2 regions of the Lysinibacillus sp. FW12 genome follow, and region 1 is predicted to be linked to the other one. Evidence: riboswitches for the same ligand, from Rfam matches in the RefSeq annotation. Region 1 holds a riboswitch; the other holds the start of a gene.
The links. A riboswitch is a leader RNA that binds a small molecule or an ion and turns the genes downstream of it on or off. The one in region 1 is predicted to bind cobalamin.
Positions count from the first base shown of each region.

Region 2: it holds a riboswitch for cobalamin, as region 1 does, so the genes downstream of both, SJW71_RS02595 (hypothetical protein) here and SJW71_RS14365 (ribonucleoside-diphosphate reductase subunit alpha) in region 1, are expected to answer to the same signal.

Region 1 is NZ_CP139094.1:2,740,417-2,757,127, forward strand. It holds gene SJW71_RS14305 (DMT family transporter) at 41-910, shown strand; gene SJW71_RS14310 (sensor histidine kinase) at 945-1,934, opposite strand; gene SJW71_RS14315 (response regulator transcription factor) at 1,931-2,602, opposite strand; gene SJW71_RS14320 (alpha/beta hydrolase) at 2,604-3,587, opposite strand; gene SJW71_RS14325 (DUF3221 domain-containing protein) at 3,718-4,095, opposite strand; gene SJW71_RS14330 (DUF1801 domain-containing protein) at 4,209-4,631, opposite strand; gene SJW71_RS14335 (ABC transporter ATP-binding protein) at 4,672-6,483, opposite strand; gene SJW71_RS14340 (ABC transporter ATP-binding protein) at 6,480-8,213, opposite strand; gene SJW71_RS14345 (hypothetical protein) at 8,375-9,430, opposite strand; gene SJW71_RS14350 (hypothetical protein) at 9,427-9,825, opposite strand; gene SJW71_RS14355 (hypothetical protein) at 9,812-10,120, opposite strand; gene SJW71_RS14360 (ribonucleotide-diphosphate reductase subunit beta) at 10,272-11,312, opposite strand; gene SJW71_RS14365 (ribonucleoside-diphosphate reductase subunit alpha) at 11,325-13,538, opposite strand; cobalamin riboswitch at 13,702-13,891, opposite strand; gene SJW71_RS14370 (hypothetical protein) at 14,001-14,684, opposite strand; gene SJW71_RS14375 (ECF transporter S component) at 14,681-15,175, opposite strand; gene SJW71_RS14380 (bifunctional adenosylcobinamide kinase/adenosylcobinamide-phosphate guanylyltransferase) at 15,207-15,599, opposite strand; gene SJW71_RS14385 (histidine phosphatase family protein) at 15,551-16,147, opposite strand; gene cobS (adenosylcobinamide-GDP ribazoletransferase) at 16,120-16,711, opposite strand, start outside.
Region 2 is NZ_CP139094.1:470,625-487,335, forward strand. It holds gene SJW71_RS02510 (GNAT family N-acetyltransferase) at 1-392, shown strand, start outside; gene SJW71_RS02515 (Rrf2 family transcriptional regulator) at 441-878, opposite strand; gene hmpA (NO-inducible flavohemoprotein) at 1,069-2,235, shown strand; gene SJW71_RS02525 (metal-sensitive transcriptional regulator) at 2,467-2,727, shown strand; gene SJW71_RS02530 (rhodanese-like domain-containing protein) at 2,770-3,111, shown strand; gene SJW71_RS02535 (rhodanese-like domain-containing protein) at 3,123-3,422, shown strand; gene SJW71_RS02540 (sulfurtransferase TusA family protein) at 3,468-4,034, shown strand; gene SJW71_RS02545 (DsrE/DsrF/DrsH-like family protein) at 4,052-4,447, shown strand; gene SJW71_RS02550 (MBL fold metallo-hydrolase) at 4,529-5,656, shown strand; gene SJW71_RS02555 (sulfurtransferase TusA family protein) at 5,801-6,028, shown strand; gene SJW71_RS02560 (sulfite exporter TauE/SafE family protein) at 6,109-6,885, shown strand; gene SJW71_RS02565 (DsbA family oxidoreductase) at 6,898-7,602, shown strand; gene SJW71_RS02570 (c-type cytochrome) at 7,838-8,788, shown strand; gene SJW71_RS02575 (ABC1 kinase family protein) at 8,962-10,950, shown strand; gene SJW71_RS02580 (C40 family peptidase) at 11,276-12,430, shown strand; gene ytvI (sporulation integral membrane protein YtvI) at 12,530-13,588, opposite strand; gene SJW71_RS02590 (hypothetical protein) at 13,678-14,232, shown strand; cobalamin riboswitch at 14,326-14,523, shown strand; gene SJW71_RS02595 (hypothetical protein) at 14,688-15,245, shown strand; gene SJW71_RS02600 (ABC transporter substrate-binding protein) at 15,229-16,179, shown strand; gene SJW71_RS02605 (tyrosine-protein phosphatase) at 16,315-16,711, shown strand, end outside.

The DNA.
Region 1 (16,711 bases):
GTTTGTCTTTATTATTCTAGTAAAAGCATAGGAGTACATCATGTTTTATTACATCTCGTTGTTTTTTGCAGTATTTGCGTTATCGACCTCAGCTATTTTTGTTAAATTAGCTGATGCACCCCCTGCCATTACGGCCTTTTATCGACTATTCTTTGCGATGCTCGTGTTACTTCCCTTTTTATTAGCGCAAAAGGGCTTGCGTCAGGAACTTACGAGCCTCTCCAAAAAGCAGTGGGGGCTTGGCATTCTATCAGGTTTATTTTTATCGTGCCATTATGTCTTATGGTTTGAATCATTGAACTACACATCCGTGGCAAGTTCAACGGTTATTGTGACATTACAGCCATTATTCTCTTTAGTAGGAAGCTATTTTTTATTTAAGGAGCGTTTTTCAAAAGGGGCCATTGTTGGCTGTTTCGTTGCCATCATCGGCTGTTTCATTATCGGCTGGCAGGATTTCCAAATTAGTGGACAAGCCCTCTATGGCGATATTCTGGCCTTTATTGCAGCGGGCATTATTACCGCCTACTTTTTTATTGGGCAATCTGTGCGCAAAGATTTATCACTCATTCCCTATTCAGTTATCGGCTATGGCAGTAGCTCCATTTTCTTAGCCATTTATGCACTCTTTATGAAGGAATCGTTTTTCGATTATTCAGCTTCGACATGGTGGGCCCTTGTAGGATTAGCCGTCATTGCCACGATTTTCGGCCAAACTATTTTTAATTGGCTATTAAAATGGTTAAGTACCACGGTCATCTCCATGAGTATTTTAGGAGAAACGATTGGCACATGTATACTAGCCTATTTCATATTAGATGAGATGATTTCGGTGCAACAAGGTGTTGGTATTCTAGTCATTTTACTAGGCCTCGCCCTCTTTTTATTGCAACAACGTAAATCAGCTTAAATGGAAAAACAACGGCGAAGGCTGCCGTTGTTTTTTATTCGTGTGTGAAGCGGAAGGTAGTACCATCCTTGTTTGATTGTAAGAATGCTTCAATATGTAACGTCTTGGCAATATCTTGAATGATTTTCAGTCCAAGTCCGTCATGCGCATCGTTAGGCGTAAAGCCGATGCCATCATCAGACATGATGACTTGCCCATCTTTTATAATTACCTCTAGCTTGGATGCTTGAGCATGCTTTAACGTATTTTGAAAAACATTATCAAATAAACGCTGGAGCCATAATTCATTGCTTATCCAGATTACATGCGCATCTTCAGGATGAAAATGAAGGGCAATATTTTGCATGCGATATAAATAACGCCATTTCTTTATCATCGTTGTTAATAGCTGTGCAAGCTGTACTTCTTCCTGCATAACATAGGCATTTTCGCTTGTGTCAAAGGACTGAAGCTGAAATTCATTCGTTAAATTTGTTATATAGTGAATTTGTTCAGTTAACGATTCCACCAATTTAGGCTGCTCCTGCAATTGATCTTCTAGATAAAACAATTGCAAACGAATAGCTGTTAGTGGTGTATGGATGTCATGTCGTAATTTTTGTAGTAGCTCTTTTTGCAGCTCCTGCTGTTGTGCTAGCTCTAATTCTCGGTATGTTGTACGCTCAATTAGGAGATTAACTGATTGAATCAGCTGGCCGATCTCATCTTCACTTGTGACAGCTAACGTTTCTGGAATGCGCTCATTACTTGCCAGCTCCCGGATTGTGTTGTTGAGCATGGTGATTTTTTTCAGTAAGGAATGTATCGATGTTGAAAACAACAAAGCTAATAAGGCAAAAGAAATGACAAACGCAAATAGCATAAGCGGATAGGCAAATGACTCATGAAAGGGAGTCCCATCATTTTTCATTTTAAAAGCTTTATCGTAAAGAATAGACATTGTCACACTAATACCTAGTATCACCAACGGTACACTTACAATTGCTAAAAATAATAAAGTACGGTATTTGTTTTTTAAGGTCATTTTTTGATGTAGGTATTCAGCCGATACCCTTCCCCATAAATATTTTGTAAGATAGTACCTGCTGGATCGTGTAGCTTTGTTCGTATTTTTTTAATATGGACATTGAGAAGATTATGATTGCGTTCATCTAGTGGCCACAAATAGTCGAAAAAATGGTCCTTTGTTAATACTCTATCGCGGTGATCAAATAAATAAAAGAAAATTTTGCGCTCAATTGCTGTCAAGGCGATCTCCTCATGGAGACTCTGATAAAACACTTTCCGCCGTTCCCCATCAATAAATAAATGCTGAATATGTGTAAATGTACCATAATGCTGAGTCAGCATTTTTTTCATCCTTAGCAAAAGCTCTCTTGGGTCAAACGGCTTTGTCATATAATCCTCTCCAACCGTTAAGCCCTCTAGCTTACTTTCAATATCATTCCGTGCCGAGAGAAAAATGATAGGAATGTTTAAGCCTAATCGTTTAATAGTTTTGCTTATTTGATAGCCATCCTCTCCTGGCAGCATAATATCCATAATGACTAAATCTACTTGCTGAATCAGCGCCATTACATCTTTGCCATCTGTTTTCCAGACAGCTTCATAGCCCTCACGCTGCACTATTTTTTGTAGTAAATCACCAATCATCGCATCGTCTTCCACAATTAAAATCCTAAATCCTTGCATCTTATCGACCTTTCCTGTTAGCATTCGTTGTCATAAATTCCATCGTTAGTTGATAGATTTCATCAGGCTGATAAAGATAAATGCTATGTGTACCACTTACCTCTTTTACCTCTGCATGAGTGAATTGCTTCGCAAAATCAGTATAATCCTGCCTATTTTGCTTCGTATATATTGAATCTTTCTTTTCTTCCGCAATGGCATCAATTAGTAATACCGGCGTATTTTTCGGCTTTGGAAGCTGTTCTGATTGTAAACTATTTTCATAGACCTGTAACAGCTCATTTTTCATAGCTTCATTAAAAAATTGCTTAAAGGACAATGCCTGATATATTTTCTTTTCCTCGGCAGTTAAAAAAGACATGTTCAGCACTTGTGGATTATACACCTGTGAGGGCATAAGTCGATGGAAGCCAATTTTAGTGGCTAGGTGCATGCCCTTTATCATCCATCTATCGACAGTCCCCATTTGATGCTTGATATATTGACTAGGTAAGCTAATATCAAGTGCGATGATGCCCTTTACTTCCTCTGGATATTTTTGTGCCCAGTAAATAGCTTCAAGCCCAGAGATCGAATGAGGGACGAGTGTATAAGGAGGCTGAAGACCACTTTGCAGGAGGGCTTCTCTTGTTTGCGCTAGAATCGTATCAATGTCTCTTTCATCATGGGCTATATCGCTATAGCCATACCCTGCACGATCCACAACAGCAATTTGATTGTGCTGTGAAAACTTGCGATAAAGCCCTTTGAATTCATAAACAGGTGCTGCAATGCCTGATCCAGCCATAAAGACATACGTATCCTCGCCTGAACCCTCCTGATAAACATGGATGTTTTGCCCATCGACGTTCACTAGTGTGCCGTTAGGTTGTAATATGGCAGATTCCTTCTGTACTAAAGTATAGTGGTAAATGCATACGATCGCGATGCCAAGCACGAGCAATGCCCCAAAGTAAACAAACCATTTCTTTACTTTCTTTTTCATACGCTTCTCCTTTCCGTTGATACTTGCAAGGATACACGTTAAAAATAAATTTCTAATTAATTTTTGCGGGAAATCCGTAAAAAAACTCAACCCTTTGGCACTTCTTCACCAAATGATTGAGCTGTTATTTTTACTTTTCGATTAATTGGATCGTAGTTGCAGTACCCTGCGCTGGGTATGACTCAAGATAAGTACCAGTAGTCCAAATGGCTACTCGATCACCAATGGTAAAATCACTCGTATCTGAATAAGACACAATAAAAGCATTTGGCATGGCCAATTCTAAAATTTCGCGTTTACTTAATGCAAGGTCTTTTTCCGCAACATTCCAAACAACTGTAATAGACTTCTCTGTTTTGTCGATTATAATTCCTTCTATATCTGCAACCCTTTCCCTATCATTTGATGATGCTTCATCTACTATATTAGGTTCATTATTTTTCCCTGCACAACCCCATAAACTTAAGGATAAGAATAACAAAAGGATCATAGAACTTAGTTTACGCAAATGAATTTCACCCGCTTTCTACTCTCTATCCTTTTAGACGTACTCAATTTAGTATCGTTACACATATTGATACAAAAAAGCTGCCTACATAGTGATAGGCAGCTTTCTTTGTGCTAGGCTTCTGGATAGGTTTTTCGTAAAAAAGCGATGGATTGTTGTATGAGTGCTTTTAAGATAGCTTCATCCACGTCAGCAAGTTTATTAATATAAACACAGGCTTTTCCCGTTGTATGCTTACCAAATTGCTGCAATAGCTGCTCTCGCTCAGAATCACCTGGAGCAAAATATAGACTAATTTTTGCTTTGCGAGGAGAGTATCCAACAAGTGGTGCATCGCCTTCATGGCCTGTTTGATATTTGTAGTGATAATGACCAAACCCGATAATACTCGGTCCCCACATTTTAGCATCGTAGCCTGTGACCTCTGTAAAAATATCTAATAGTCGAAAGGCATCCTCCCGCTTTTTCGGGTGGTCTACACTCTCGATAAATTCAATGACACTTGCATCCGTTTCTTTCGTCTTTAATTCGTACATCCTAATCCCTCGCTTTCAGAAAGAATATCTCTATTATTCCCTATTCTACCTGCTCTAACAATAGCTTTTGCTGTAGATGACGATAAATCCCCTGTTGTTGCATGAGCTCATGGTGACTGCCTTGCTCGACAATTTCACCCTGCTGAATTACGAGTATTTGATCCGCATTCTCGATTGTTTTTAAACGGTGCGCTATAACAAAGCTTGTGCGGCCCCGCATTAAATGCTGTAAGCCCTTTTGAATATCGACCTCCGTTTGTGTATCCACACTCGATGTCGCTTCATCCAAAATTAAAATATCAGCATTTTCTAAAATAGCCCGAGCGATCGCAATTAACTGTCGTTGTCCCTGACTTAAATTAGCACCGCCTGCCTGGACTGGAGTATCGTACTGTGCTGGTAAATATTTAATAAAATGATGGGCATTGGCGATTTTCGCCGCTTCGACGACTTCTTCATCTGTCGCATCGAGCTTCCCAAAGCGAATGTTTTCTCGGATGGTGCCGGAGAACAAATATGTGTCCTGTAAGACGACACCGACTCTTTGACGAATGCCCGCCATTTGATAGTGCTCGATATTGTGCCCATCAATCAGAATTTCACCTTGATCCACGTCATAAAAACGCGTCAGTAAGTTGATAATCGTTGTTTTTCCAGAGCCTGTTGGACCAACAAGCGCGATCGTCTCCCCTGCCTTCGCATGGAAGTGAATGTTTTTTAGAACAGGCTTATCTGGCACGTAGCTAAATGACACTTGCTTGAAAACAACATCTCCTTTTAACGACGACGCCTCGATAGCATTTGGTACATCACTTACTTCTGATGGTTCATCCATAATCTCAAAGACACGCTCTGCTCCAGCAATGGCAGATTGAAAAGTATTTAATAGATTGGATAACTGATTCAGCGGACGGAAAAATTGCCTTGTATAAGTAACAAACGCTGCAATGATGCCAACCGTCACAACACCTTTTACAGCTAAGAAGGCTCCTGTTCCAATGACGACAGCTAAGCCTAAATTATTCATAAAGTTATTAATAGGTCCAAGTAAGCCCGAGGTAATTTCTGCTCGCTGGGCTGAGTTTCGTAGGTTTTCATTTTGCTGATGGAAGGTGTCAATTGTTTGCTGCTCCTTACCAAAAAGCGTGAGCACCTCTGCTCCTGTAATCATTTCCTCGATATAGCCGTTGAGCTTACCAAGATCTCGCTGACGTGCTGCATAGTTTTTACTACTGCGTTTAATAATCTGCTTGGTCGTGAAAACAATTAGCGGAATAATAATTAATGTCACGATCGCTAATTGCCAGCTTAATGTGAACATAGCGATACTCACACCAATCACCGTTAAGATGGATGATACGATTTGTGTCACACTTTGAGCCAGTGCCGTGTTTAAATTATCAATATCATTTGTGACACGGCTCATTAAGTCGCCAAGCGCACGTTGATCAAAAAATCGTAATGTCAGCGTTTGAAGCTTTTGAAATAGGTCCAGACGTAATGTCCGAATGGTTTTCATGGCCACTTGAATCATGACATACGTTTGTAGCCATGTCAGAATAGACGCAACCGTAAATATGACAGCCAACACGATGCCAAGACGAATCGTTCCATCAATATCCTTTTTTATAATATAGTCATCAATAATATGGCCAATCATGTAAGGTCCTGCAAGACTTAAAAATGTAGAAGCCATGACAAAGAAGATGGATAAAAACAGCCCTAATTTTTGCTGTTTTACATAGTGCCATACTCGTGCTAGTGTTGCTTTTTGATTTTTTGCTTTCTCAGCTGGCGCTCCCATGCGTGGACCACGTCCAAAATTCATTTGCTTTGGTTGACTTTGACTCATCCTTGTTCACCAGCCTTTTGCTGTGACGCGTAAATTGCTTGATAATGTGTATTTGATTGTAGTAGTTGCTGATGGGTTCCTTGCCCAACAATGCCGCCATCCTCTAGAACCAAAATGACATCTGCTTGCTGAATAGAGGCAATTTTCGAAGCCACAATGATCGTCGTTGTATCTTGATACTGTGTGGCAATTGCCTGCTGAACATGTTGCTCTGAAGCACTATCGAGCGCAGAGGTTGTATCATCAAGCACTAAAATGGCAGGCTTGCGAATGAACGCACGACTTAAAGCAAGGCGCTGCTTTTGCCCCCCTGATAAATTCGTAGCCCCCTGTGACAATTCATGGGCTAAGCCTTGATCAAGACGCTCCACAAACTCACTGGCACACGCCGCCTCTAAGGCCTGTTGAATCTCCTCCGCAGTCGCATCGTCCTTGCCGAGTCGTATATTTTTCTCAATCGAACCTGAAAACAGCAGGGCTTTTTGTGAGGTAAAGCCAATATGCTCTCGTAGCGTTGATAAGGAGTAGGCTTTTAGTGGTTTACCATCTAAGCGAATTTCCCCAGCTGTTGGATCAAACAAGCGAGGCAACAGCTTTACCAGTGTTGATTTACCACTACCTGTTTTCCCAATAATTCCTACCGTTTGCCCCGGCTTAACAGAAAACGAAATGTTTTTAAGGACATCCTCTGCTGTCTCATAGTAACGATAGCTTACATGATCAAAGTCAATCGCTCCTTTAATGGGGTCTGTCAGCGGCTGTTGTGCTTCCTTAACAGCAATGTCTTTGTTTAACACATCGACAATCCGTTCTCCAGATGGCAATGCTCGCGCAATTTGCATGAGTACCATACTTGAGGACATCAGCCCATTTAAAATAATCGTTAAATAGTTAATAAAAGCGAGAATAACCCCAACTTGTACAGTACCTGCTTCTACCTTGATTGCGCCAAGCCAAAGCGCTGCAACGATTCCCAGATTGACAACGAACATCGTAAAGGGCACCAGTACCCCAACAATTTGCTCAGCGGTAATAAATCGTTTCGTTAGCGTATGATTTAAATCACCAAACTGCGCCACCTGTTGCGTCTCACGGCGAAAGGCTTTGACCACCCGGATACCAGCCAAATTTTCCTGCAGCTTTGTATTGACCGCATCAATAGCCTCCTGCACACGACGATATAGCACGCCCGAATACTTTGTGAAAAAATACATGGCAATAATCAGCAATGGCACAATAATAAGGAGGATGGAAAAAAGCTCCCGCGCAGTTACAAACACAATAATGACTGCCCCAATAAACAACAGCGGCCCTCGCACAAAAATACGCAGCGTCATCATAAACGCCCGCTGCATACTTTCCACATCACTCGTTAAAATAGTGATAAGCTTCCCTGTCGTAAACGCATCTCGCTCCTTAGCCGAATACGTCATCATCTTCTCATACAGAGCCTGCCGAACATCCGACGCAAAATGAATCGCCGCCTTCGAGCTATAGTAGGAGCAACCAACCCCACCAACAAGCCCAAATACTGCACTGCCGAGCATTAACACAAACATATTCAATACATACTGATGATCACCTTGGACAATCCCCGTATCAATCATATGCTGCATAATGGTCGGCTGAATTAAATCCATCGTCACCTCCAACACCATCAAAAGAGGTGCAATCAACGTGAAAAATTTATAGGGCCCCAAATACTGCCCTAACTGTTTAACTGCCTGCATACCTTCGTCTCCGTTCTTTTTAAATCCCATTCGTTCCTCATTATAACTGAAAATCATTCCCATTTGGCAATAATTTTTCGAGTCACGTAATATTCTGGACTCGTCGGAATGGATGAGTGGGTTCTGACTTTTGAGCTGGGGCCATTCACTTTCGGGCGGAGTCAAGCCTTTGATGAGCGGGGTTCTCTCGCTTTGAGCGGATTCCTCCTTTCTTTGAGCGGCTGCTTCACATTTTTGAGCGGGGTTACCCTTCCTTTGAGCGCGGACCTCTCACTTATGAGCGGAGTCACCCTTTCTTTGAGCGGTTTCCTCTTTCTTTCGAGCGGTTTCCTCTTTCTTTCGAGCGGGTTCATCCTTTCTTTGAGCGGTTTCCTCTCATTTTCGAGCGGGGACAACCCTTTTTTGAGCGGTTGCTTCACACTTTCGAGCTGGTTCACCCTTCCTTTGAGCGGTTGCTTCTCATTTTCGAGCGGGGACAACCCTTTTTTGAGCGGTTGCTTCACATTTTTGAGCGGGGTTACCCTTCCTTTGAGCAGATTCACCCTTCCTTTGAGCGGTTTCCTCTTTCTTTCGAGCGGGTTCACCCTTTCTTTGAGCGGCTTCCTCTCATTTTCGAGCGGGGTTACCCTTTCTTTGAGCGGTTTCCTCTTTCTTTCGAGCGGAGTCACCCTTTCTTTGAGCGGTTGCTTCACACTTTCGAGCTGGTTCACCCTTCCTTTGAGCGGTTGCTTCTCATTTTCGAGCGGGGACAACCCTTTTTTGAGCGGTTGCTTCTCATTTTTGAGCGGGGTTACCCTTCCTTTGAGCAGATTCACCCTTCCTTTGAGCGGCTTCCTCTCATTTTCGAGCGGGGACAACCCTTTTTTGAGCGGGGTTACCCTTCCTTTGAGCGGTTTCCTCTCTCTTTCGAGCGGGTTCATCCTTTCTTTGAGCGGTTTCCTCTCATTTTCGAGCGGGGACAACCCTTTTATGAGCGGTTGCTTCACATTTTTGAGCGGGGTTACCCTTCCTTTGAGCAGATTCACCCTTCCTTTGATCAGATTCACCCTTCCTTTGAGCGGCTTCCTCTCATTTTCGAGCGGGGACAACCCTTTTTTGAGCGGGGTTACCCTTCCTTTGAGCGGTTTCCTCTCTCTTTCGAGCGGGTTCATCCTTTCTTTGAGCGGTTTCCTCTCATTTTCGAGCGGGGACAACCCTTTTATGAGCGGTTGCTTCACATTTTGAGCGGGGTTACCCTTCCTTTGAGCGGTTGCTTCTCACTTATGAGCGGGGTTACCCTTTCTTTGAGCAGTTTCTTCTCTCTTATGAGCGGGTTCACCCTTCCTTTGAGCGGTTGCTTCTCACTTATGAGCGGAGTCACCCTTTCTTTGAGCGGGGGCCTTTCACTTTCGAGCGGGTTTACCCTTCCTTTGAGCGGTTTCCTCTCACTTATGAGCGGGTTCACCCTTCCTTTGAGCAGTTTCCTCTCATTTTCGAGCGGGGACAACCCTTTTATGAGCGGTTGCTTCTCACTTTCGAGCGGGTTCATCCTTCCTTTGAGCGGTTTCCTCTCATTTTCGAGCGGGGACAACCCTTTTTTGAGCGGTTGCTTCTCACTTTCAAGCGGGTTCACCCTTCCTTTGAGCGCTTCCCTCTCTTTCGAGCGGATTTACCCTTCCTTTGAGCGGTGGCCTCTCTCTTTCGAGCGGATTTACCCTTCCTTTGAGCGGTTTCCTCTCACTTATGAGCGGATTCACCCTTTCTTTGAGCGGCTTCCTCTCTCTTTCGAGCGGGTTTACCCTTCCTTTGAGCGGGTTGCTCTCTCTTTCGAGCGGGTTCACCCTTCCTTTGAGCGGGTTTACACTATTTTCGAGCGGATTCACTTTTCCTTTGAGCGGTTGCTTCACACTTTCGAGCGGAGTCCCCACCTTTCATGTAGGCTACTCTCTTCAAAGAGGAGGCCACCCTTCCACCGAGCCAATCAACCAATATCGAGCGAACACTTCTCAACCTCGTAGCGATTCCACCCAAGTAAAACACCCCCATGCAAGTGGGCATGGGGGTGGTGTGACACGATGATTACAAATCATCAAAGCCGTTATCTTCGACGTTGACTTTGACATATTGGCGGGAGCGTTGCTCGAAGAAGTCGGTTTTGCCAAGGTCTACATCTTCATAGGCTTTAATCCATTTTAATGGGTTTTTACGATAGCCCTCGAATGGACGGTCTACGCCAAGCTGATTACAGCGAACATTGGCATAGAAGTGGACATAATTATGGACGTCCTCAACATCAAGGCCTTCAATTTTATCGCCGATGACTTCATTGGCCCAATCGATTTCTAGTTGAACGGCTTCGCGGAAGATTTCCTGAACACGAGCCTGACGTTCAGGTGTATCGTATTCTGGATATTCCTCTAATAGTTCTTGATAAATTTTCACAAATAAATCGACATGGAGCTGCTCGTCACGATTAATATAATTGATCATTGTAGACGTAGCGACCATTTTTTGATTGCGTGCTAAATGATAGAAGAAGGCAAAGCCCGAATAGAAGAATAAGCCCTCTAAAATGACATCATAAATAATGGCCTCAAGCATATTTTCGACAGTCGGCTCCTCTGAGAAAGCCTGGTAGCCTTTTATAACAAAATCATTGCGTCGTTCTAGAACGGGCTCTGTACGCCAAAAATCAAAGGTACGATCCTGCTCATCCTTGTTGACGATACTGGAAAGCACATACGAATAGGAATGATTATGAATAACCTCTTGCTGCGCTAAGATAATCATTAACGCATTTAAACTAGAATCTGTTAAATAATCGGCTACCTTGCCTGCAAAATCAGTTTGCACACTATCTAATAGCGCTAATAAACCGATAATTTTTAAAAATGATTCTTGTTCATCTTTCGTCAGCTCAGGGAAATGCTTAACATCATTGCTCATATTAATTTCAAATGGTGTCCAGAAGTTTCCTAGCATTTTTTTATATTTAGGGTACGCCCAGCTAAAGCGGACATCATCCCAGTTTAAAATATTGGAGGAGCGCCCATTAACGATACCTGTAGAACGGTTAGGTGCTTCCTTATCCATAATTTGTCGTTTCGTAATCGTTGTCATTGTTTTTTCCTCCTAGCTTGCACAAGACTCACATTCTAATAATTCTACTGATGTGGAGCGTACATAATAGGTCGTTTTCACACCACTTGCCCAAGCATTCATATGCAGTGCCAGTAAATCCTTCGCTTTAATCGTATTTTGAACATATAAATTCAGTGAAATGCCTTGGTCAATGTGGCGAGCACGGGCTGCATTTTGTTTGATTGTCCAATTTTGATCGATGAAATAAGCTGATTTATAGTACCAAGTCGTTACGGGTGATAAATCTGGTACCGTTACAGGAATTTTGTAATCCTTCTTCTCTTCTGAGTAGCTCTTTTGGAAAATCGGATCAATTGACGCCGTACTTCCTGCTAGAATCGATGTCGATGAGTTAGGGGCTACTGCCATAACATAGCCATTTCGCATTCCCTCTTTCGCCACTGCCTCACGTAAAGCATTCCATTTGTCGCTGTCATAGCCGCGCTTTTCAAAATAGGCACCTGTTTGCCAATCAGAGCCCTCGAATAATGGATACGCTCCTTTTTCGCTTGCTAAAGCGTTAGAGGCACGAATTGTTAGGTAGGCGATGTCCTCATAAAGCTTGTCCGCAAATTCTACAGCTTCATCTGATTCCCACTGAATTTCCTTTAAGGCTAATAAATGATGCCAGCCAAATGTGCCAAGTCCAATACCACGGTAGCGTAGGTTCGTACGCTCTGCTTGTTTCACAGGGATAGTATTTAACGCAATAACATTATCAAGCATACGTACCTGAATCGGAATTAACCGCTCTAAGACATTAGCAGGCACGGCTCTTCCTAGATTAATAGAGGACAAGTTACAAACCACAAAATCTCCAGGCTTGCGACGAGTCACGATAACATCGTCTTCTAATGTAATGGATTCAAACTCTGTAGCAGACATATTCTGGAATATTTCTGTACACAAATTCGAACTATAAATCATTCCTTCATGCTTATTCGGATTCATGCGGTTCACTTCATCTCGGTAAAACATGAATGGAACGCCAGTTTCGAGTTGTGAGCGCATAATACGCTTCATAATATCGATGGCTGGTACTACTTCACGGCTTAATAATGGATTAGCAATACATGCTGCATATTTCGTGCGGAAGGAGCCATTGCCCTTTGTTTCATCGTAGAAATCCTCTAAAGAGAAGCCCATCACTTCACGTACTTCATGTGGATCAAATAAGTGCCATTCTCCACGGGCTTCTACTGTTTCCATAAATAGATCTGGTAAGCATAGCCCTGTGAAAATATCATGGGCACGTAGTCGTTCATCACCATTGTTTAAGCGTAAATCTAAAAACGTAAAGACATCCTTATGCCACACATCAAGATAAACCGCGATGGCTCCTTGACGTTGCCCTAGCTGATCGACAGAGACAGCCGTATTATTGAGCTGCTTAATCCACGGTAGCACACCACTTGATGCACCTTTGAAGCCTTTAATGGACGAGCCACGGCTACGAATTTTGCCCATGTAAACGCCTATACCACCACCATATTTAGACAATGTTGCGACATCCGTATTCGTATCGTAAATGCTTTGTAGGCTGTCATCCACTGTATCGATGAAGCAACTTGAAAGCTGACCATGTGTCTTACCAGCATTTGATAGTGTCGGTGTTGCAACAGTCATATATAAATTACTCATCGCCCAGTAAGCTTCTCGCACTTTTTCTAGACGATTTTCTGTTTCATCTTGCATTAATGTCAGGGCAATGACCATCCAACGCTCTTGTGGGAGCTCTACAGGTGTTTTTGTATAATCACGCACAACATAACGATCCATTAATGTCTTCAAGCCAATATACGTGAATAACTCGTCACGACTAGGCTCTAAATAGCTGGCTAATTGTTGAAGCTCCTGCTCACTATATTTCGTTGTTAAGCTTTCATGATATAAGCCCGCTTCCGTGTAGTGCGCAAGATGAGCTGGAAATTCCTGATAAACATCCTTTGGTGAAACCCCACGTCGCGTTGCAAATTGATCGTATAATTTTTCTAAATAAATGTGTGCAGCCACAAATGTCCAATAGGGCTCTTCCTCATCAATTAGGCTAAGTGTTTGTAAAATCATCGCATCCGCCCATGCTTCAAATGTGGCATTGTCGTTTTTTCGTAGCCAACGATCCGATAACCTTACAAAGCTTTCAAGCTCATCCTCCGTATAACTATTTTTTAACTTAGCTAGTTGCTGTTCGATTTGAATTGTCATGTACACATTCGCTCCCTTTCTTTCTCCAAGCAACACAAAAAGCGATCACGCAACATCTATCGGTTACGTGATCGCTGTAAAATCGGAAATGGAAATGAAGGACGTGCACACAAAGAAGTGAACAAATCTCTCGCCTCCACTTCTCAATCCCCGAAGAATGTGTTGCTGTCTTGAACATCTCGGCAGGTCTCCTGGCTCATGCTTCCTCCAAATAATCACCTTCCCGTTTTTTCAACAGTGGTCTCTTGATTATTTGTCAGCACTTACAGTTGCGGGGACAGCTTCGGCTTAAGATGACTCTTGTTCCGAATTCCCTTTTAAACCATATTGGTACCGCTTGTCCAAATACTATATATTGTGTTTTAACTCCTAAACAAATCTAACATATTGTGTTTCGTGTTGCAATAGGTGTTTCGTACCTTGCGATTTTTAAGGCAGCCCTTTTGCTCGAAACAAGCCCTATTACGGTGCAGTTTTGCGTAGTTTTTCAAAATTTCTTTGGAAAAAATTTTGTGCCTGCTGCTCTTTTTTAGGATCGATGCCAAGCAAAATGACCGAACAAGGACCTGCTGATTTGGTCAGATCAAGCGAACTTTCAACTAGTTGCTGTCCAAAAAGACGCGCTAATTCGCCTTGTAGCCCCTTTGACCCGACTGGCCAAACTTGCTGCACGATCTCCGCCTGCCATGCCTGAAAAATGGGCTGAAGCTGTGCAACGTCTTCTGGATGCGCTAACACTTCTTCCCCTACAAGCGGCAAGCCATAAGTGTACCAGCTGAGCTGTTCATGGTCAAATGGTTGACGTTGTTGTATTTCCCCAAGCATCGTAATGGCTACACCTGACTGTAGCGTGGGCATATTCGATTCCGTACTTCCTGCGATTGCAGGACAGGCTATACCAGTTTCCTCAAACACCTGTTGAATACCTCTTTCATAACGTGTCCATGCCGTATCACCAGAGAAATTAGCGAGTAAAACTTGGCAAGGTAATGCCTGTGCCGCAAGCTGCTCTAAAAATGTCACACGTGCTGTCATGTAAGCTGTTAGTTGGTCAGATGCTGACACTACATCTTGTGGCTTTTCCCCAATGGCTGCCGCATTATCCATTGTCACAATAAACGTGCCCACTTTCATAGCATTTCTCATTGAACGCGACCTTCCTTACGCAAAAAGACCTTTGATAAAACAGGCATCACTACTGCAACAATGACTAGGTTAATAACAGTTGCCATAAGAATGCTACCTAATGCACCCCAGAAAAAGGCGGGGCTTATTAAAAAATAAAAAGGTAATGGTGCCACAATGCCATTCAATACGAGTGCCACTGGCCATTTCCAAACATGTAGACCTTTTCTATGCATTACGCCAAAGATCCACACGACTATGAACATTTCGATCGCGATGATAAGATGTAGTGGTCCTAATGGAAATCCAGCAGTCAACGCTGTAATAAAATGACCGATAAATCCAGCAAGACCTGCAAAAAATGGGGATAAAAAGACTACGCCCAAAAAGGCAGGAGCCGAGTCGAGTGCAGCAGTCGAAATAAATGCCGGCACCTTAATAACTGCCCCTACTGCACAAATGGCTGCTACCATTGCTGTCAATATCCAATTCCTTAATCTTTGTCGATCCATTCCATGTCCTCTTTTCTGTAGTATGTTTACCTCACTTCAGCTGTTCGGCAAGTCCGTACCAAATACGTACAACTTGCTCGGCTTCAATGAATAAAGCCTGATATAAACGACCACATGTATCGCGTAAGAGTCGCGCTTGTTTGTCTATTGGCACAACACCGCGCCCCATATCGTTAACAATGAGCGCTAGCATACAGTGCTGTTCAAGCCTCCTGAAGGTTGCAAGTACCGCTTGAACCACTTGGTCATCGTCCTCTAGATTTTGAGTCATCAACCAGTTTTCTAAATTTCTAATCACTAGCACTTCACAGGCTGGTGCGATCTCTGGTAGATTGCCATCGACAAGGGCGACCTGTCGCTCTTTATACAAGCCCATCACATAGTCGGTTTTACCGTTATAGGCTCCTCCAATAAAGACGTGCATCTTGCTCCCTCCTCCCAAGCCTTTCTTGTAAACGTTAAAATAAATTGTTTGTCATGTGGTACATCATACGACCAAAAAGGCTGTTCTGTTGGGGCATAGGCCACGAGTAAGGCACGAATGACCCCGCCATGCACCACTAAAGCATACTGATCCTCATCCTTCGGTAAATGGCTAAAGCCTTCCACAGCACGTGCCACAAAGTCATGAAAAGCCTCTCCTTGTGGTGGTGGCGTCTTAATCGGATCATCTAGCCATGCACGATAGTGAGCATTCGATTTTAATTCATCATATGTTTTCCCTTCAAATGCACCAAAGTTCGTCTCACGAAAGCGAGCATCTGCTTGATAGCTTGCGTTCGGAAAATAATGAGCAGCGGTTTCTCGACAGCGCCGTAAATCACTACCATATACGTTTGTTACAGCATCATCCACCATAGAAAGCGTGGTTGGATCAGCTAATGGGGCATCTGTCCAACCAAGATAGCGTTTTTCTAGATTCTCCTTTGTTGGCGCATGCCGAATCAAGCGCACAGTAACAATGTCACCCATAGCACAACCTCCATCCCTTCAATAGATGCACCAAGTAAATCCCCTGATACACCACCAAAATTACGTAGCGTAAATTGTCTAAAAATCAACAGTGCGAATGCTAAAACAATAACTAATACAATGGGCAGCAGAGAGAATTGAGTAAAAATGACAACAACCGCCAGAGCTATGCCCAGTGATAACAGCATGAACACTTTTAAGAGACTTGCGTGAATATGGGATTTAAAAAAATACGCGAGACCTTTTTCTTTCGAACAGTCGAGGGACAGAAAATAAAAGCTCATCCCAACTCTAGTGAGAAAAGGTACAAACAGCACCATCCATAAGGCGAATTTGTGTTGGACGAAAAGCTCATGGAGGACAACAAATTTCCCCATTAGTAAAAACAGCACAGACAATACACCGAAAGCGCCAACACGTGGGTCGTCTAAAATTTCTACCCGCTTGTCCCGATCTCGGTAGGAAAAATAAGCATCACCCATATCAATAAAGCCATCTAAATGCAAACCACCAGTCCATAAGGCAAAAAGCGCTATGATTATAAAAGCTAGCATGACCTCACTG
Region 2 (16,711 bases), 2.3 Mb from region 1:
CGGATGACAGTGAAAAGGTAGTTCGTGACTACCTAGATCAGGGTACCTTATATAAAATTAAGTGTGGCGAGGTGCTAGCTGGGGTAGCCTTAATAATTCCCCAATCTAATACAACAATTGAGTTGAAGAATATTGCTATTATTCCAACGTATCAAGGGAAGGGAATAGGTAAGGAAGTATTACGACAACTCACTGAAATATGCCAGATGGAAGGCTATCAAACCGTTCTAGTTGGAACAGCAAATTCAAGTATTGATAATATTGCCTTTTATCAAAAAGCAGGCTTCCGCATGGAGGCTATTGAAAAAGATTTCTTTCGTAAATACCCAGAACCAATTTATGAAAACGGCATTCGTGCCTTAGATATGATTTTCTTTTCAAAGCAATTATAAGCATCTTCATAAAGAAATACCCGTCCAACAAGTGTTGAGCGGGTATTTTTACTTACCTAGCAGAAGAGCCATTAATTTTTCTTTAGAATGTAGGAAATCATCTAAAGTGTAACGATCTAGCACACTTAAATAGGCTTGTAAAGCTTCGTACAGAACACCTTTTAGCTGACATTCTGGGGCTATTTTACATAGATTATTTTCTTTGTCGAAACATTCTACAAGGTGAAAATCCTCTTCTGTATGACGCACAATTTCACCAATAGTAATAGTTTTTGGATCGATAGCGAGGCGAATACCGCCACCACGACCACGGATTGTTTCAATATAGCCTAATAATCCAAGCTGATGTGTCACCTTCATTAAGTGGTTTTTCGATATATTATAAGCATCTGAAATCTCTTGAATAGTTGATAATTGGCCGTCTTCCTTTGCACCTAGATAAATAAGCGTACGCAAAGAGTAGTCTGTGTATAAAGTTAAGCGCATTAGAACACCCTACTTTCTATAATTCAAAATTATTATAGCATTTTTACATTGAAGTATAATATTTTCAAACGTTTTTTAAAGATGTATTTAAAATACATTAATTATGTCCATTTTGTTAAAGATGTATTTCATATATTGCTTTAAGGAAATGAAAGCGTTATATTGTAATCACGAAAGGATGGTAAGCGATATGTTAAAACAAGAAACTATTAAAATTATTAAGGCAACAGTACCTGTATTAGAAGTTCATGGTGTTGAAATTACAAAGACGTTTTACAAAAATATGTTTCAAGCTCATCCAGAATTACTGAACATTTTTAATCACACGAATCAAGAACAAGGCCGTCAACAAACAGCATTAGCTAACACTGTTTATGCTGCTGCTGTTCATATTGAAAACTTAGAAGCGATTTTACCTGCTGTAATGCTTATAGCACATAAACACCGTAGTTTAGGCATTTTACCTGAACATTACCCAATTGTTGGAGAACATCTATTAAAAGCAATTAAAGAAGTACTTGGTGACGCAGCAACAGATGATATTATTAATGCATGGGCTGAGGCTTATGGCGTTATAGCTGATATTTTCGTTCAAGTGGAAGAAGAGTTATACCAAAAGGCTGAAAATAATGGTGGATGGCGCCTATTTAAACCATTAAAAGTGGCGAAAAAAGTTGTAGAAAGCGACTTAGTTACATCTGTTTATTTTGTAAATGAAGATGGTTCACCATTACCGACTTATGAACCAGGCCAATACATTAGCATTCGTGTAAAAGTGCCGGGCGAAGAGTATTTAATGAATCGTCAATACACACTTTCACAGGCAAGTGCAGAAGATGGCTATCGTATTTCAGTAAAACGCGAAAGCGATCATACACCAAATGGTAAAGTTTCTAACTTTATTCACGATAACTTACAAGTTGGAGATTTAGTAGATGTAAGTGCTCCAGCTGGTTTATTTGTTCTAGAGGAAACTGCTGCACCAATTACATTTGTGAGTGGTGGTATTGGGGTAACACCTTTAAACAGTATGCTACAATCTTTAAAAGAAGATGCAACAAATAAAGTTAACTTTATCCAATGTGCTCGTAATGAGAAAGTTGTGGCATTTAGCGATGACATTAAGGAGAAAGTAAATGCGTTGCCAAATGCTTCATACACAGCTTTATATTCTGATGAAGACAAGCTTATCACTAAAGAATTATTAGCAGAAAAAGTAGCTGATAATGCAGATGTTTATGTATGTGGACCTGTAGGCTTCATGGAAGCTGTTATTAAAAATTTACAGGAAATTGGCGTGAAGGATGAGAAAATTCACTATGAGTTCTTCGGACCAGCCATGCAATTAGCTAAATAATAAGAGGATTCCCTGTTATGAGAAAAAACTCATAACAGGGTTTTTTTATTGTGGGCATAGTGACGGGTAGAAATAAAAAAGTGAAGAGACCAGAAAGAGGCATATAAACGACGGATTACAGTCCTTAAAGAAAAAAGGTTGAAGCTTTCGTGTTGACAATATACCTATAGGGGTATAATATGAATCTCGTAAGTAAGTTCAATCAATCGTTTTGGAAGGGGGCATAACAGAATGGCATATGGCTCAAACACTGCAAATCGTGTGAAACGTATGGAAGGTCAATTGCGTGGTATTTTACGCATGATGGAAGAAGGTCAAAGCTGTAAGGATGTGATCACACAGCTATCTGCCGTGCGTTCTGCGGTTGATCGGACGATCGGTGTTATTGTAAGTGAAAATTTATTGGATTGTGTATCGACTGCCGAAGGTGATGCAGAAAAAATGAATCTAGCCATCCAAGAGGCAATGGATCTAGTTGTGAAAAGCCGATAAATTTATATACCCTTTAACGTATAAAGAAGGAGGAATGATCATTTGGAGATATGGATAATTATTGCGTTAATCGCTGTATTTTTTATTTGGCGAATGAAACCAACAAAGGGCGTTCAGTCAATCTCGACAGCGCAATTAAAAAATATGCTGAATGATAAGGATAAGATATTTATCGATGTACGCACACCTGCTGAATATAAAGGTCGGCATATCTCTCAATTTAAAAACATGCCACTTGGATCGAGCTTTGACAATTTGCCAAAGGATAAAGAAGTAATCGTTATTTGTCAAAGTGGTATGCGAAGTAGTCAGGCGTGTAAACAATTGAAAAAGCAAGGCTTTGAACGTGTTACCAATGTTCGAGGTGGTATGAGTGCTTACTAGGAGGAGATAGAATGAAGGAAATTACGGCGAATGAAGTACAACATTTGATAGATCAGGGGAAAAAGCTGAACCTTATTGATGTTCGAGAGGTAGATGAGGTACAAGCTGGACATATACCAGATGTTATGCATATACCGCTTGGTTTATTGGAATTTCGACTGCATGAATTAAATAAAAATGAGTCGTATATTATGGTTTGTCGTTCAGGTGCCCGTAGTGGTCGTGCTACCCAGTTATTAGAAGATAATGGCTTTGATGCATCGAATATGGCTGGTGGTATGTTAGCTTGGGAGGGTAAAGTACAAATATAGATAATATCTATATTTTTTTGTTAAAAATAATACCGGGTATGGTATATGGAGGTTGTGGAAAATATGAAGGCGGATTTTCAGCTAGATGCCAAGGGCCTTTCTTGCCCGATGCCGATTGTGAAAACAAAAAAAGCTATGGTTGATTTAGTGGATGGTCAAATTTTAGAAGTATCTGCGACAGATAAAGGGTCAAAAGCCGATATTGCGGCATGGGCTGAAACTGTAGGCCACCAATATATAGGCACTATAGAAGAGGATGGCGTGCTGAAACATTATATTCGTAAATGTACCAACGATCAAATAGAAGACATAACGTTTGATCAAACAATTGATCTAGAACAAATCACTAGTCGTGAAGGATTAATTCTTGATGTACGTGAGGAAGCGGAATTCGCTTTTGGCCATATTGAAGGGGCAAAATCTATCCCAATGGGCGAACTAGAGGCACGTCTTTCAGAGCTTGATAAAGAGCAGGAGATTTATATTATTTGTCGTACCGGCAAACGCAGTGATATGGCTGCGCAGAAGCTTGCTTCACATGGTTTTACAAAGGTATTTAATGTCTTACCAGGAATGACATCCTGGAAGGGTGAACTTACAAAAAACATTTAAATTGGAGGAATTTTATTATGTCAAACAAGGTAGCAATTATTGCAAGTAATGGTGGTTTATTTGATGCTTATAAGGTGTTTAATATCGCAACGGCAGCGGCAGCTTCAGAAAAGGAGGTAGCAATCTTCTTCACATTTGAAGGATTGAATTTTATTCATAAGCAAGGTATGCATGCGCTACCAATGCCTGCTGGGGCAGAGCATTATGCGGAAGGTTTTGCAAAAGCAAATGTTCCGGCCATTCCTCAATTGGTGGAAATGGCACAGGAATTAGGTGTGAAATTTATTGCTTGTCAAATGACTATGGATGTAATGGGTTTATCGACGGAAGATTTTATTGATGGTATTGAGGTTGGCGGAGCTGTAACATTCCTTGAATTTGCGAAAGATGCAGCGCCATCTCTAACTTTCTAAAGACTTGTACTTCAAGGCGGAGAGTGGAGAAAGCTCTCCGCTATAAAAAACATTAAAATTATACCTATGGGGGTAAACTGTATGTCAATTCAGAAGTGGAATGCGTCACAAGTTGCTAAAAAGGTTATTAACAATGAAGAATTGTTTATTTTAGATGTTCGTAATGCGGATGCATTTGAAGATTGGAAAATTGATGGTCGCCGCTTTGAGTACTTAAATATTCCGTATTTTGAACTGTTAGATGGAATTGAGGAGATTTTACCGGAAATCCCATCAGATAAAGAAGTATTAGTAGTTTGTGCAAAAGAGGGGTCATCATTGATGATCGCGGAAATGCTAGCTGAAGCAGGTCGAGATGTTGCTTATTTAGCAGGAGGTATGAAATCTTGGAGTGAATACCTAGAGCCGATTAAAGTTGGCGATTTAACAGGTGGTGGCGAGCTTTATCAGTTTGTCCGTTTAGGAAAGGGCTGTCTTTCTTATATGATCATATCTGAAGGAGAAGCTGCTATCATTGATGCTGTTCGTTTTACGAATATATTCACAAGCTTTGCAGAACAACAGAACGTTAAAATTAAACATGTTTTTGATACACATTTACATGCAGACCATATTTCAGGTGGTCGCCATATTGCAGAAGCAACTGGTGCAGCTTACTATTTACCACCAAAAGATGCGGAAGAGGTTGTCTTTCAATATACGCCATTAGTTGATGGAACAACTGTTCAAATCGGAGCATCTAAAATAGATGTAGGAGCTATCTATTCTCCAGGTCATACAATTGGTTCTACTTCATTTGTGGTCGATAACAAATATCTGTTAACAGGAGATATTTTATTTATTGATTCAATCGGACGTCCTGATTTAGCGGGACTTGCTGATGATTGGGTTGGAGATTTACGTGTTACGCTTTACAAGCGTTATCGCGAATTGTCTGATGAACTTATTGTATTACCAGCGCATTTTATGATTATTGATGAGTTGAATGAAGATGGAACCGTGGCAAAACGCTTAGGAGATTTGTTTGCCCAAAACCATGGTTTGAATATACAAGATGAAGAAGAATTTAGACATGTGGTGACCGATCAACTCCCTCCACAGCCGAATGCTTATCAAGAAATTCGTCAGGTCAATATGGGGAAAATAACACCTGCACCAGATGAACAAACAGAAATGGAAATTGGACCAAATCGCTGTGCTGTACGATAGAGCATGCTAAAGTGCAATGAGTACGCATGCATGCTTATAACATGTAAATTCCGTGGATTGAAGGCGCTCTTCCTTCATGAAGATAAAAAACAAGAAGACTCGGCAAAATCGCTTACAAGCTTTGCCGAGTCGAAGGAGATTATGATGAAACCTAATTTACAACTAGATGCAAAAGGCCTGTCTTGTCCAATGCCTATTGTGAAGACAAAAAAAGCAATCGACACCTTAAAGGCAGGGGAAGTTTTAGAAGTTCAGGTGACAGATAAAGGAGCTTTAGCGGATATTCCTGCTTGGGCAAAAGCTGGGGGTCATATCATTTTAGACCACTACGAAGAGGCTGGCGTCATTACATTTTTAATTCAGAAAGCATAGAGCGGATTGAGGGTTGTCTATTACAGTAGAACAACCCTCCTTTCTCTTTATTGATTGCAGCCAGAAAGAAGGAAAAACAAATGGATATTGCATGGATCTTAACCATTTTACTTATTGGTTTTCTTGGTTCATTTGTATCGGGGATGTTGGGGATTGGCGGTGCTATCATTAATTTCCCGATGCTACTATATATCCCGCCATTATTAGGTTTTGCGGCCTTTTCTGCACATGAGGTGTCAGGGATTAGTGCGATTCAAGTGCTTTTTGCTGCACTTGCTGGAGTTTGGGTATATCGCAAAGGAGGATATTTAAATAAATCACTTATAATCTATATGGGGAGCTCCATATTAACAGGAAGCTTTGTAGGGAGCTTTGGTTCAAAATTTTTATCAGAGTCCGGTATTAACATTGTCTATGGTATCCTTGCGTTGATTGCAGCTGTGATGATGTTCATCCCGAAAAAGCAAATTGATGATAAATCGATGCAGGAGATTACTTTTAATAAACTACTTGCAGTCATATTAGCATTTATTGTTGGTATCGGTTCAGGGATTGTGGGGGCAGCTGGTGGCTTTTTATTAGTGCCAATAATGCTTATTGTCTTAGCAATCCCAACACGTATGACCATTGCGTCAAGCCTTGCTATTACTTTTATTTCCTCAATAGGAGGTACCGTTGGAAAATTAATGACAGGACAAGTTGAATATCTTCCAGCGCTCATCTTAATTGTATCTAGTCTAATAGCGGCTCCACTTGGTGCGAAAGTAGGGGGGAAGTTAAATACGAAATTCCTACAAGTTATTTTAGCGGTTCTTATATTAGCAACAGCGATAAAAATTTGGATGGACATTTTATAAGGGGGGATAGCTTTGAAAATTGAAGTCTTTTCTGATTTCACATGTCCGTTTTGTTATATTGGCAAGCGAGAACTAGAACGGGCAATTGATATTGCAGGCTATACAGGACTAGTGGAAATTGAATATAAAGCATTTCAATTAGACCCAGATATACCAAAAGTGAATGCACCAACCTTTTACGAGGCGATGGCTAAAAAATATGATATCACGCTAGAAGAAGTAAAAGAAATGGTCAAGGGCATAGCTATGAAAGCAATGGAGGTTGGTTTGGATTATGAATTTGCTAAGATGTCCACTTCCCATACTGAAAAAGCACATCGTTTAGCGAAGTGGACACAGCAATTTGGTAAAGCGACGGCTTATACAGAAGCATTAATGGCTGGTTATTTTAAAGAGGGTAAAGATGTAAATGATGACGATTTTTTATTAAAAGTTATTGCGAAATTAAATTTAAATGTGGAAGAAGCGAAGAAAATCATAACATCGGCTGACTTTAGTGAAGCATTAGAACAGGATCGCTATGATGCCCAACAACTGGGGGTACAAAGTGTACCATTCTTTGTGTTTGAAAATAGATATGGTATTAAAGGCGCTGAACCAAATGAGGTTTTTGTAAAAACTTTACATCAAGCGGCGGAAATAGCGGGTATCCAACCAATAATAAAGATAATGGGAAATGGTGAGTCTGTATGTGCCGATGGAGTATGTAAATTGTAAAAGGCTAGATGAGTGTCGAGTACATGATGTGCTCGACACTTTTTTATTCAGATATGGCTATATACTGCAAGAGGTATTAAGTCTTGTTTTCTTTGTTGTAGGACAATAAAAATGTATATTTTAACCATTTTTATCATCTTAATGGTTCTGTTTTAGGTATGTGTGAGAAAAATCACATCCAAATAATTGCTATGTTGCTAAAATGAAAAGGAAGATACAAAGGGGGGTATTATAGATGAAACCTATAGTAGCAGGAGTAGCAGGGACAGTACTGTTAGCAGGCTCAATCTTTGTTGGAACAATTGTCAGCGACAAAATTTCAGTAGAGTCAAATGCTGGCAAGGATGAAAAGACAGTGCAGACACAAATACCAACAACAGCAGCTGCTCAGTCGTTGGTCTATGCTCCACCAAGTATTGAAGAGGTGCCGGATGGACCTATGAAAGAGGCGATATTATACGGCTATGAGCTAGTGAATAACACACATGTTGCAGCAGATGAATATGTGGGGAATCAATTATCTTGCACAAGCTGTCATGCAGGAGCAGGCTATGATGAGCAAGCATCGTCGTTAGTAGGGGTCATGGCAAATTATCCACAATATATTGGACGCTCTGGTGATGTTGTGACGATAGAAGAGCGTATTAATGGCTGTATGGTTCGTAGTATGAATGGTAAAAAATTTGAAATGAATAGTGATGAATTGGAGGCCATGGTAGCGTATTTTGCTTATATTTCTGAAGGTGTACCAATAGGAGCAAAACGTGAATGGGCTGGTACAAGTGATATGAAGAATGTTCCGATTCCAGATGTTGCAAATGGTGAGGAGCTTTATGGACAGTCCTGTATAGCTTGTCATGCTGCTGATGGTTCTGGTACGGGTGCAAATACAGGTCCTGCATTATGGGGAGATAATTCCTTCAATGATGGAGCAGGGATGGCGCGGATATCAAAAATGGCTGGTTATATTCAAAACAATATGCCAGTCGGAGCAGCAGGTACTTTAACAGATCAGGATGCTGCTGATTTAGCCGCTTTTATTTTATCGCAGGATCGACCAGAATGGGCAAACCACGATAAAGACTGGCCAAAAGGCGGGCGCCCAAATGACATTATGAATAAAGAAAAACGAGAACAAATTAAAAATGGCACAATTGATTGGGAAAAAGTGCTTTCTACTAACTAATGACTGAAGGGATGCTGGCTGACAGCGTCCCTTTCCTATTTGTTAAGTTAAGCGGCTCATGGGCAATTTTGGATAACAAAATATTAGTTATGATCCTTGTAAAAGAAAGTTAGTACATAAATTTGCTATACTAGCGGTAGTAAGAGATGGAAATGGTGCAGGAGGTGACACTGTTGATTTTTTTGAAGTTTTTGATCCAAATTATCATAGTATCTGGTTTGATTTACATTGTTAGTGGACGATTAATTGGCTCCAATATCAATTTTGTTCGTAGAGTGCTATCGGTTGTTATTAGTGTGACATTAACCTCTTTTGTTTACTGGTATTCTTATTTGCGCCATACGGATTTTTTATCAGAAACGATGATGCAAACGGTGACAGAAGTCAGTACGCTCATTTGGATTGGGAGTATGCTACTCATTTCTATGTTACTCTATTTAGTTTTTGAACTGTTTGATCCAAGTGGTATAGCAACAGGAGACCGGCGAAACGGCCAAAAATCCATGTTATTTCGACTGCGTAGCTATTGGCGACAACAGAAACGTTTAAGGCAAGTACTAAAAATTGCTGTCACAAACGGTGTTGTGCAAACGATTAAATATGCTAGGCAACGTGAAAATGAAAAAGAGCTTGCCATTGCCTTAAGAGCAACATTAGAGCAATGTGGTGGGATTTTCATTAAATTTGGACAAGTACTGTCAACGAGGAAGGAATTATTTTCGCCCATTTTTATAGATGAGCTAGAAAGACTTCAGCACCGTGTGAAGCCTTTACCAGAGGAGCAAGTTACACAAATTTTAGAAGGCTCACTTCCACAACCAATGAATGAAATATTTAGCCATTTTCAAATGGAACCCATTGCGGCTGCCTCTATTGGTCAGGTGCATAAGGCGCGACTTAAAAATTATGAAGATGTTGTAGTTAAGCTTTTGCGTCCAGAAGTAAAAGGAATCATGCGTGATGATCTTGAAATTTTAGAGGAGTTTGCCAACTGGCTTTCAACAAAATCAACTTGGGCAGAGTCATTAGGCTTTCGGGAGCTAGCTGGTGGATTTGCGGATGGATTACGTGAGGAGATTCATTTAGATATTGAGGTCCGTAATACTTTACAGGTTAAAAATGCTCTAGCGAAAAGTGACTATAAAGTTCGAATACCTAAAATATACACAGCCTACAGTAATGAGAATGTCATTGTGATGGAATATATTCGAGGGCAAAGCGTAGCAGATGGGGCAGCTGAATTCAAACGGTTGTCTATCGATCGTAGGCAATTCGCAAGAACAGTATTATATTCATTTTTTGAACAAATGTTATTCTCTGGAATTTTCCATGCAGACCCGCATCCAGGAAATATCCACATCGATGAAACAGATGGCACACCAGTTCTGCTTGATTTTGGTGCAGTTGGGCGATTAGGCGCTACACAGCAGGAGGGTTTGAAGCTATTCTTGATGGGCATTCAGCTTAATGATTCAAGCGTTTTATATGATGGCTTAACATTATTAGTGGAAAAAGCTGATCACGCAGACCGTGCAAGGATGGAGCAAGCAATTGATCAAATTTTACTAAAAATCTCCTATGTTGATCGTATACCGACTGAAGAATTAATTCATGCATTATTTACAGTAGTAAGGGACTTTGGTTTAGCGTTCTATCCTGCAGTAGGGTTGGCTCTTCGTTCCTTAGTGACACTGGATGGCACTTTACGAGTAATTGATTCCCGTTTTGATATTTTTACCGAGGCAAAGGATTTTTCTGCTACATATATGCGTGCCTCTTTCTTAAAGCCATTTAAAGAACCAATGGCTACTAAAGAGCGACTTCAGGAAGAACTGTCCATGCTTATACCTACTTTACGTAAAATGCCAAGAAGAGTAGATCAGCTAATTCAACGCGTTGAAAGCGGGAAGATTATTTTACATCATGATGTTTTTTCAGATGAACATAATGCTCGTTTTATTACACATTTGTTTTCTCGCTTTGTGCTGCTTTTAGTAGGGATCACCTTTGGCATTATATCCGTGGCGCTTTTAGCTATCTCCCAATTTATTCATGATTCTTATGCGGTTTACTTAAATACTGCCGCCTATTTGGGTTTATTTTTATGTGCCATTTTATTAGTAAGATTATCGATACAAGCTCTAAGATCAATGAAACAGTAGATAGGGAATCTTTTCCCTATCTTTTTTTTGAAACATTGTAGAGAAATATTACAAAAACATTACAAAACGATGCGTAGGTCTAATGTCGAATAAGCTATTTTTATCGCTATGTAGATTAAATTGGTTATTTGTAGAATAAATACGCATTATATCTAATGTTACAGAAATATTTCGAGTTTTACTAATGTATTAAATAGATGAGAAATAGTATAAAAGTTATGCCGGAAATGCTAAACTTTAAAAGGCTAATATAAATATAAGAACAATTAATTAAAATAGAAATCGTTCAAGTGATTACATAGGATATCGAGAGCGAAATTGATAGATGAAGGGAAATGAAGGTAACGTGGGAAAGCGCAATAAATGGCGTAAGTCGATGGTGCTAGCATTGGCACTAGCAGGCGGCTTATTATTTAATACAATTCAACCAACAGAAGTACATGCCGAAGAAACTTCTCAACAAATGATCGAGAAAAAGGCTGAAATAGATAAACAAGTGAAGAAATTAGAGCAAGAATTAACAAAGCTACAACAAGAGATCGACGCAAAAGTTAAAGTATTTAAACAAGTACAAGCTGAAATTAAAGAAGTAGATGCTAGTATTGTTGAAACACAAAAACGTATTGAACAACGCTCTAAAATCTTAAGTGAGCGTATGGCTGCATATCAAGCACAAGATAACACTGTAGGCGTTTATTTAAATGTCGTTCTTGAAGCAAAAAGCTTTGCAGATTTAATGGACCGTGTCGTAGCGGTTAAAACATTAATGGATGCTGACCAAGAATTAGTGGATCAACAGGAAGCAGATAAAGCAAGCTTAGTGCAACAAAAAGCTACATTAGATGAAAAGCAAAAAGAGCTTCAAAAACAATTCCAAGAGCTTCAACAAAAGGAAAGCGAAATGGAAGTGAAAAAGGCTGAAAACGAAGCGAAATCACTTGCATTAAAAGCTCAAATTGCAACGAAACAAGAAGAAGAACGTTTAGAAGCGGAGCGTAAAGCAGCTGAAGAAGAAGCAGCTCGTTTACGTGCTCTTCAAGCAGCAACGCCAGTAGTACAAGCAACTCAAAATACTGGTGGTGGTCAACCACAAAAAATTATTGTTGGCTCTGGAGCTGGTACAGCATCATCAGGAGATGCTATTTCAACTGCTAAGCAATTCCTAGGTCGTCCTTATGTTTGGGGTGGTAGCAACCCATCAACAGGCTTTGACTGCTCAGGTCTTGTACAATGGTCTTACAAACAAGCAGGTGTTTCTTTACCTCGTACAGCATCACAACAATATTTAGCAACACAGCGTATTTCAGCAAGTGAAGCACGAGTTGGTGACTTAGTATTCTTCAGCTACGGGTCTGGGGTAGCGCACGTAGGTATTTACTTAGGTAACAACACAATGATCGATGCTCAAAACAACGGTGTCGTAATTGAATCACTTGATTGGTGGAATCAATATTTAGTAGGCTTCGGTCGTATTCAATAAGCAAGCCTCTTTAACTAATAGACGATTGACATGAGAAAAAGGTCATCTTTGTAGAGAAAAAATACAAAGATGACCTTTTTTTATTTAGCTTAAAAATTTTTAAATTTTAAAGTTTAACTTAATGACACCTGTCTCTTTCAATGCAATAAAGAAAATTATAACAAAGGGACCGACAAGTAAACCGATAATACCAAATAACTGAAGACCAATGAACATGGCGATTAATGTTGGCAATGTAGATAAACCGATATGGTCTCCCATTAATTTAGGCTCGACTACTCGACGAATAATAAGTAAAATAGCAGCTAAGATGAATAATTTTACAGCAATAGCTGTGTTACCCATCAGTAAATGATAAAGTCCCCATGGAGCTAAAATAATGATAGAGCCTAGGAAAGGGACAATATCTATTAACCAAATAATAATCGTCATTGTTATGGCATATTTGGGCTGGATTAATAGAAGTCCAATAAGTGTGACGCCTCCAATAATAAAGCTTACAAATAAGTGTGCCTTCATATAACCGAAAGTTGCATCCTTTAGACGATTAAGGATAATCTTTATTTTCTTTGCAGTGTTGGGCTTTAAATATTTATAAGTGATTTGCTTTAATTTAGGCAAATCAAGCATAAATAGGAATAGAGCAATCATATAAACGAGAAGACTGATAAATAGGCTTGGAATTTCTGAAAAGAAGGCTGAAACTTTGCTATAATTAAAAAAGCTTAAAAAGAATTCTTCAACTTTTTTTATGAAATCCATTGTGGTTTTTTGAAGTGAAGCACTTACTTCTGGTGGAAAGTCTTCTGTATATTTAGAGATATTTTCTTGCATATGGAGCCACATATCTGATAGCTTGGAAATATAATAGGGAGCTTGCTTAGATAGTAAAATTATTTGCGACATGATTTGTGTAATGGACAGATAGCAAATAATAGATATAACCATAACACTCACTATGTATATAAAAGCAACTGCTATTTTCCGTGACATCTTCCATCGCCTTTTAAAGAACATGACGATTGGTTCTAAGAAAAATGCACTTATACCTGCAAATAGTAAAGGCATGGACACAGGGATAATAAAATAGGCAGCTACAAGTAAGGATAGAATCACAATTACTCGAAAAATCAATTTCCTAGCATTAAATTTATTCATAAACTCACCTTCTTTGCGAAAAAATTAAGTTAAGTGTACCATAAATCAAATTTTATTACGTTCTGAATCAATAAAGGTAGGGATAAATTATGGAAAAAGAGATTTTGCAACTTTTTAGTAATCTAACAGAGCGTGACCACGATATTCAATATGAATCTTACGAGGAACTAATGAAAATTATGCAGGAGCCCGTAGATTGGACATATGCAGTATGGGAACAGCTTGTACAAGCACTTACATACAAAGATGGACATGCTCGTGCACGTGCTGCACAAATTTTATGTGCCTTAGCCGCAAAAAGTGATCCAGAAGAAAGGGTATTGGAGGATTTTTTGAAAATTTGGGCTGTGACGTATGATGAGCGATTTGCCACGGCGAGGAACGCGTTACAAGCTATTTGGAAAATTGGATTAGCAGGTCAAGTACAAAGAGACTTAGTTGTCTCGTATCTAGCTAAGAGATTTCAAACATGTTTGGATGAAAAGCATCCCTCTCTTATTCGCTATGATATTATTATTTCTTTTAAAAAGCTTTATGATCAAACGAATGACTCTAAATTAATAGCTATTGCACACCGCTTAATTGATGAAGAGCACGAAGTTAAACACAAAAAGAAATATAAGGCAGCCATCCGTTCAAAGTAGCGAGATGGTGTTTTTTTGTACAGATGTAAAGTTTCTATTTGGAGTACAACTGTTTTTTCCTATTAATATATGGTAAACTGCTTTACAAATGAAATATTCTTGCAGAATAAAGGTGCTAACTAGCATAATCGGGAATTCGGTGAAAAACCGAAGCTGTTTCCGCAACTGTAAGTACAGCCATTATAAAGATATACCACTGTCTCCAAGGAGATGGGAAGGTTCTTTATAGCTCATTAAAATTCATTAATGAATTGTACAAGCCAGGAGACCGACCTTTATTTGAACGTATAACAACTCTTCGGAAGCTAGGAGGATATACGGCAAATTACATAGGTAATGTCATAGTAATTGGCAATCATTATGTTATTTTCGTCGTTCCTTTGCTTAAAGGAGCGGCGTTTTTTTATGCTATCGTTCATGTAAGAATTTATCAAAATGGGAAGGGGGTACATCAAGTGAAAAAGGATGCACGTTATTCTTGTTATCCGTTTATGCGTGAGAAGGCTTCAACGGTTGATTATGAGATTCGAACAGATAGTCTCACAACACATCTAGGGGTTGCATTAGCTGCAGTAAAAAAGGAGGATGTACAAGTTGTCGCAGATGATTTGCTGATTATGTTACCTATGGCTTACCATGTCAATGGTTCAGTCCGAGGAAAGCTAGCAGTAACAGAAGAAGATCTTTCTTGGTTAAGCGAACGCTATGACTTTTATGTTCGTCATGTGAAGGAAGAAATACAAAGTTTTGTTTTACCTCAGGGCACAGAGGCTGCTGCTGCTTTACATCTTTGCCGCAGTGAAGCCAAAAAATCATATCGTACATTACATAAGGTTTCAGAGGAACGAGAGGTACCAGCTATCCTTTTCGACTACTTAGGCTTGTTAGCAAATGTATGCTTTGTCATGGCAGTCTATATGAATCACCAAGCAGGTATAGCTGAAATACCGTTTATTAGTAAATCCTATCCAATGAAAAAGAAAAGGGAGAGTAAGAATGAAGAAAGTATTTAATTTCCAATGGCTATCAGTGCTAGTACTAATATTAGTTTTAGCAGGTTGTGGTACCTCAGAAGATACAAAAAATAAAGAGGCTTCACAGGATACGCAACAAACTGAACAAACAACCTACAAAGTAACAGATGATCGTGGTGTAGAAGTAGAATTTAAAGAAGTACCAAAAACTATTGTTTCCTTACAACCAAGTAATACGGAGATTTTATTTGCACTAGGTGTTGGTGAGAAAATCGTAGGAGCAACAGAGTATGACACATATCCAGAAGCAGCACAAAAAATCGAACGAGTATCTGATTCTCAGAATTTCGATAGTGAACGCATTATAGCCTTAAAGCCAGATGTGGTCATTGCTTACACAATTGGCTCTAAGGATGCATTGAAACCATTAGAAGATGCGGGACTGAAAGTTTTTGTTATTGAATCTGCCACATCATTTGATGATGTTTATGGGGATATTGAACAACTAGCTGCTGTAATGGGTGTTGAAGATAAAGGAAATGAATTAAACGAACAGATTAAAGCGAAAATTACTGAAGTACAAACAAAGGTGAAAGAAGTAAAAGCACCGAAAAATGTTTATTTAGAGATTAGTCCTAAGCCAGATATTTATACGGCAGGCGCTGGAACTTTCCAGCAAGAAATATTAAATGCAGCCAATGTTAAGAATGTCTTTGCTGATTTAGACAATTGGGCGCAAGTGTCTGAGGAAGAGGTTATTGCGAAAAATCCAGAGGTTATATTAACAACAGTAAACTATACAGAAGATCCTATAGGGGAAATTTTGACACGTGATGGTTGGAATACTGTGAAAGCTATTCAAGATAAAGCTGTACAGTCTCTTGATACTGATATCTCTAATCGTCCTGGTCCACGTATTGGAGAAGCAGTAGAATTAGTAGCTAAAGCTGTGTATCCAGAGTTATTTAAATAACAATTCAAGGCTAGCCGATCTAACGGCTAGCCATTTTTATATGGTTAGTTATTACCTAGCGTGAAAATTGGAATTAATTTAATTTGTTCTATAGAATAAAGGTAAGAATGCTTAATAATTTAGGGAGGGTAGTGAATGGAACAGTTAGATACACAGGTTATTCCGTTTGAGGCAGTCTATAATTTCCGAGATATGGGGGGATATAAGACAAGGGATGGACGTATTGTAAAGAAGGGTTTATTCTACCGCTCTGCAGCACTTGGTAAAATGACATCAGCAGATAAAGAGCGATTTGAAATGTTAGGTATTAAAACTATTTTTGATTACCGTGACAACAAGGAAGCACAGCATAATCCTAACCCCGTGTTCTCACATGCTCGATATATTCAAATACCAGCAAAGGGTAATCATGCTTTTGAAATGCCCACAAATGCTGGTGGTAAAGATTTTTATAAAGTAGTAAGCCCCGAAATGTTCCGAAATTTTTATGCGCAAATGCCTTTTAATAATCCCTCATTTAAGGAGCTAATGA